Occallatibacter riparius: one gene and its partner. The protein of the gene in region 1 interacts with the protein of each later gene in a pairwise test. Links are inferred from orthologs where the notes say so. Each region holds a gene or a part of one and is shown in the gene's direction. Other genes may lie near its edges.

Evidence for each region. Proteins that work in one complex are often made in the same cells at the same time.
Region 2: the proteins of def (region 1) and asd interact in binary tests that used the Escherichia coli proteins (3 or more experiments, as listed by UniProt). The link is inferred for Occallatibacter riparius from one-to-one orthologs.

What each region holds. Positions count from the first base shown.
Region 1 is NZ_CP093313.1:3,066,704-3,069,585, forward strand. Bases 1-2,722 are described here. They hold def (peptide deformylase), read left to right. Parts: upstream 1-967; coding sequence 968-1,477; downstream 1,478-2,722. Other genes in these bases: aroC (chorismate synthase), read left to right, coding at 1-958; fmt (methionyl-tRNA formyltransferase), read left to right, coding at 1,482-2,429; MOP44_RS12385 (transcription antitermination factor NusB), read left to right, coding at 2,433-2,722. In the rest of the region: more of MOP44_RS12385, read left to right, coding at 2,723-2,882. UniProt on the Escherichia coli protein: Removes the formyl group from the N-terminal Met of newly synthesized proteins. Requires at least a dipeptide for an efficient rate of reaction. N-terminal L-methionine is a prerequisite for activity but the enzyme has broad specificity at other positions.
Region 2 is NZ_CP093313.1:6,149,983-6,153,006, forward strand. The notes cover bases 1-2,864. They hold asd (aspartate-semialdehyde dehydrogenase), read left to right. Parts: upstream 1-829; coding sequence 830-1,900; downstream 1,901-2,864. Other genes in these bases: MOP44_RS25095 (UbiA family prenyltransferase), read right to left, coding at 1-466; lysC (lysine-sensitive aspartokinase 3), read left to right, coding at 2,018-2,864. Outside these bases: more of lysC, read left to right, coding at 2,865-3,024.

The sequences.
Region 1 (2,882 bases):
GATCGAGATCGTGAATCGCGACTGGAAGAACTGGGAAGAAAAGCTGCCCGTCGAAGCCGGCGATCCCGCCAAGCACCAGGTCGTTGCATCGCCGCGTCCCGGCCATGCCGACCTGGCCGGTGCGCTCAAGTACAACTTTCCCGATGCTCGCTACGTGCTAGAGCGGGCCTCCGCCCGCGAGTCCACCTCGCGCGTAGCAGCCGGCGCCTTCGCCAAGCTCATGCTGCGCGAACTGGGCATTGAGATTCTGAGCCACGTCATCCGCGTGGGTCACGCGGAACTGCAGCGCACGGCCACCTGGGACGAAATCGTCGCCGTGAACGCGAAGGACGAAGTTCTCCTCGGCTGCGTCGATCCCGAGACCGAAGCGCGCATGAAGGAAGAGGTGGAGCAGGTATCACGCACCGGAGACACCGTAGGCGGCGTCTTCGAGGTGGTGGTGCACGGGGCGCCCGCCGGCCTGGGCACCTATGCGCAATGGGACGAGCGCCTGGATGGGCTGCTGGCCTGGAGCGTGATGAGCCTGCAGGCGGTGAAGGCCGTCGAGATTGGCCGCGGTGTTACGGCAGCCGAATCATTCGGCTCGCAGGTACATGATGCGATCCACTACGCGCAGGAGAGCAACGGCCGTCCAACGCGTTTCATCCGCGAGCAGAACAACGCTGGCGGCATCGAGGGCGGCGTTTCGAACGGCGAAGACATCGTGGTGCGCGGGTATCTGAAGCCGATTTCTACCCTGCGGCGGCCGCTTGAATCCGTACGTTTCGACACGCGTGAGGCCACCAACGCCGCCTATGAGCGCAGCGACATCTGCGTGGTGCCGGCTGCGGGAGTGGCCGCGGAAGCCATGGTCGCGCTGACCATCGCGGATCTCGTTCAGCGCAAGTTTGGCGGCGACTCAGCTCTCGAGATGAAGCGAAACTTCGCCGGTTATATCGAACAAATCAGGAGCTATTAGTCGCAAGCGATGATTCTGAAGATCGTTAAATATCCCGAGCCGGTGCTGTCGCAGCCAGGCGAACCCGTTACCGAGTTCAATGATGAGTTGCGCAAGTTCGTTGCCGACATGTTCGAGACGATGTATGCCGCGCAGGGGATCGGCCTCGCAGCTCCGCAGGTGGCCGTGTCGAAGCGTGTTACGGTGATCGACCTCAGCATGGGCAAAGACCCCGCGCAGAAGCTGGTGCTCATCAACCCTGAGATCATCGCGCGCGACGGCAAGCAATACGAAGAAGAGGGCTGCCTCAGCTTTCCTGATATTCGTGAGAAGGTGCAGCGCGCTTGGCAGGTAACGGTGCGCGCGCAGGATGAGTTCGGCAAATGGTTTGAGATGGACGGCGAGGAACTGCTCTCGCGCGCATTCCAGCACGAAATCGACCACCTCGACGGCATGCTGTTCATCTTCCGCATGAGCGGGCTGAAGCGTGACATGGCGCTGCGGAAGATCCGCAAGATGCAGCGCGAAGGAACCTGGTAGAACCGTGAAGATCGTATTCTGCGGGACTCCGCGGTTTGCGGTGCCGACGCTGGAGGCGCTGATCTCCGCGGGGTATGAGATTCCGCTCGTCGTCTCGCAACCCGATCGCCCCGTGGGCCGCAAGCAGGAACTGACCGCACCGCCGGTGAAGCAGACAGCGTTGGCGGCCGGACTCGCGGTCACGCAGCCGGAAAAGATTCGCAACAATGCAGAATTCCGTACAGAGCTTGAGGCCATTCAGCCCGATGCGATCGTGATTGTCGCCTACGGGCGCATCATTCCGCCCTGGATGCTGGCTTTGCCGAGGCTCGGCTGCATCAATCTGCACGCATCGCTGCTGCCCAAATATCGCGGAGCCGCCCCGATTCAATGGGCCGTGGCCATGGGAGAAACAGTCACGGGCAACACGACGATGTTGATCGATGAGGGGCTCGACACCGGCCCGATGCTGCTGCAACAGGAGTGTCCCATTGGCCCTGAGACAACCGCAGCCGACCTCTTCGAGAAGCTCTCAGTGGACGGTGCCCTGCTCGTGGTCGAGAGCCTCGCGCTTCTGGAGGCTGAAAGCATCACGCCGCGCCCGCAGGATAATTTGCAGGCGATCCTGGCGCCGTTGCTAACGCGTGAAGATGGCCGCATGGACTTCGTAGCGCGTACCGCCCAGGAGTTGAAGAATCGGTGGCGCGGCTTCCAGCCGTGGCCAGGAGCTTTTACGGCTCTCGACGGCAAGAAGCTCATCGTGCATCGCCTGAGTGTGGCTGAATCAGCCGGAGGCTCTGCTACTGATTTTGCTCCCGGCACTGTGGCCGTGGATGACCAACGAATGCTCGTCGCCTGTGCCCAGAGTACATGGCTGGAACTACTCGAAGTGCAACCGGAAGGCAAGAAGCCCATGGCTGCCGCGGAGTTTCTGCGGGGCCATTCGAACGCGTCGGGCATGCGGCTGGGCTGAGTCATGGCGCAGGTCTCCCCAGCGCGCAAAGCTGCATTTTTCATCCTGCTGGCAGTCGATCGGGGCGAACGCCATTCGGACGATCTGCTGCGTGCGCAGTCGCTTTCGAAGCTCTCCGCGGTTGATCGCAATCTCGCAACGGCCCTCGTGCTCGGGGTATTGCGCTGGCAGATTGCGCTGGATGCTGCTGTGCGTCCGCTGTTGAAGAAACCGAATGCAAGGCTCGATGTCGAAGTGCTGATCGCGCTGCGCTTGGGCGCATTCCAACTGCTCCAGATGGATCGCATTCCGGCACGTGCGGCGATTGACGAAAGCGTGGAACTGGTTAAGCAGGCCGGTCACCGATTTGCATCGGGCATGGTGAATGCCGTGCTGCGCAAGCTGGCTGCGGGTGGGAAGAAGACTGCCGATGCGACCAGCGCGTACCCACAATGGATGGTTGAGCGCTGGACT
Region 2 (3,024 bases), 3.1 Mb from region 1 along the record:
TGTCCTTCGTCCGTGCCGGAGGAATGTTGTAAACGCAGCCCATGATCCACAGGGCCGCGGCCGTCCATGCAAACGGAGCGGAGATCGTGAACGCCAGCGCCATTCCCACCAGCATCATCACAACCCACTGCACATACGCGGCCGGCACGTTCACCAGGCCTAGCGCAGCCGGCCTCGATTTCTTCACCGGATGCAGCCTGTCGAACGGCGCATCAAGCACCTCGTTCACCACGTAATTGCTGCACGCAATCAACGTTGTGGCCACAAAGCCCACTGCGATATTCCGCCCCAGCGTCCATGACAGCGCCGACGAACGCAGCACGCTAAGCGGCACCACAATTCCCGGGATCACAAAGATGTTCTTCATCGAGTGATCCAGCCGCATGATCTGCGCGTGCGCCGCCAGTCGAGCCGCAAGAGTGGGACGGGCAACGGGTACGCGGGAAATGGCGTCTGGAATGGGCATCTACTCTGCTTGGCGGCGAACCACCGAATTATAAGAGGACGGTCTAGGAAGGCTACGGAAAAACTTCCCAAATGCCTCGGTCTTGAAAGGGCACGGCTTTAGCCGTGCCGCTACATACTCCAAAGGGAGCGCGGCTTTAGCCGCTGAGGGATGGATTTGCAACTGCAATATCATTAACTCTGAATTCCGCAGCCTCTGAAAAATCACCTTCCGTACATCGATCATACCGTTACGCTTGAGACTCTGGCTCGCCCAGTTGAATGAGTCGCCCTGCCATTTCCCTTGCCGTGCGAAATCCCCTCGCCAAGGCTTCCCAGGCTGCTCGAACCCGCTTTCCTGTACACTGAAATGTCTACATCCATCATGCGAAACAAATATCCAATTGGCATTCTTGGGGCCACCGGAATGGTGGGCCAGCGCTACATTCAGCTACTTGAAGACCACCCCTGGTTCGAGGTGGCGTGGCTTGCAGCCAGCGACCGCTCCAGCGGCAAACCCTACGGCGAAGCCGCCAAATGGCGTCTCGATACCCCCCTGCCCGAGCGCATCGCCAAAATGACCGTCTCCCCGGCCGACCCCGACGGGGCACCCAAGATCATCTTCTCCAGCATCGATGCGCCCATCGCCCGCGACCTCGAGCCCAAGTTCGCCGATGCCGGCTGCGCCGTTCTGTCGAACTCAAGCGCATTCCGTATGACTCCGAACGTGCCCCTGGTCATTCCCGAGGTCAACGCCGAACACCTCCATCTGATCGAGGAGCAGCCCTCGCGTAAAGCTTCCGGTGGCTATATGGTCACCAATCCCAACTGCTCCACCATCGGCCTGGTCATGGCGCTCAAGCCTCTTGAAGAGCGCTTCGGCATCGAGAAAATCTTCGTGACCACCATGCAGGCCGTCAGCGGTGCCGGCTACCCAGGCGTGGCCTCCATGGACATCCTCGACAACGTCGTGCCCTACATCGGCAGCGAAGAAGAGAAGATGGAAGCCGAGACCTTGAAGCTCCTCGGCAAGCTCGAAGGCCACGGCGTGACTCCGCTCGCCGCCGGCATTACCGCGCACTGCAACCGCGTGCCGGTAATCGACGGACACACGGAATGCGTTTCGATCCAGTTCAAGCGCAAGGCCACGGCCGAAGAGATCCTGGCAGCCTGGGATGAGTACAAGCCACTCGCCGGCAAAGACCTGCCCTTCGCGCCCAAGCAGCCCGTGCAGTTCTCCGCCCTGCCCGATCGCCCGCAACCGCGTCTCGACCGGAATCGCGAAAAAGGCATGGCCGTCACCGTGGGCCGTCTGCGTCCCTGCAATCTGCTGGACTGGAAGTTCGTGCTGCTTTCGCACAACACCGTACGCGGCGCCGCCGGCGCAACCATACTGAATGCGGAACTGCTGGCAAGCCTCGGCAAGCTCGAGACGCTCGCGGCCGCGCACGCATAAAGCGCGCCGGAGGCGCAGAGGTTGTTAGCCCCGCGTTTTAACGTGGGGTGAGGGGTACACAAATCGATTGCAGAGTCCCGTAGGGACGACGCAAGAACATCGCAGGTCGGGAAACGCATGAGTCTTGTGGTCATGAAGTTCGGCGGCACGTCGGTCGAAGATCCGGCCGCGATTAATCGCACCGCCACCATTGTTGCCGGACGCGTCGCCGCAGGCAAGCACCCGGTTGTTGTCGTCAGCGCCATGGCGCGCGTCACTGACCAGCTTCTCCGCTGTGCCGCCGCCGCCTCTCAGGGCGACCGCACCGGCGCGCTTGCAATCAGCTCGCGCCTCCGCTCGCGCCATCGCGACACTGCCGCCGCGCTCCTGAAGGACCCCAAGCAATCCGCCGAGCTCGTCAACTGGGTCGATCAGAAATTCGATCAGCTCGACGAAGTCCTCCGCGGCCTGGCTGCCATCCTCGAGCTCACCCCCCGCATCTCCGACCTCATCGTCAGCTACGGCGAGCGCCTCTCCAGCCGCATGATCGCTCATGCCTTTTGTGAGCGCGGCATCGACGCCGCACCGCTCGATTCGCGCGAAGTCGTCATCACCGACTCGCAATACCAGAAAGCCATCCCCATCGATGCCATCATCGAGATGCGCGCGGCCGAAAAGATCCGCCCCCTCATCGACTCCGGCAAGGTCCCCGTCATGGGCGGCTTCATCGGCGCCAACGAGGCCGGCATCACCACCACCCTCGGCCGCGGCGGCTCCGACTTCACCGGAGCCCTCATCGGCGGAGCCATGCATGCCGATGCCATCGAGATCTGGACTGACGTCGACGGCATCATGACCAGCGATCCGCGCGTCTGCCCTGACGCCCTGCGCGTCAAAGTCATCAGCTTTGAAGAAGCCGCCGAGCTCGCCTACTTCGGCGCCAAGGTTCTGCACCCGGCCACCATCCTGCCCGCCGTCAAAAAGAACATCCCGGTGCTCGTGCTCAACAGCAAGAACCCCACGAACGAGGGCACCCGCATCATCTCGCTCGCGCCGCACTGCAAGAGCCCCTTCAAGTCCATCGCGGTCAAAAAGAAGCTCTCCATCATCGATGTCGTCGCCAGCCGCATGCTGATGACCCACGG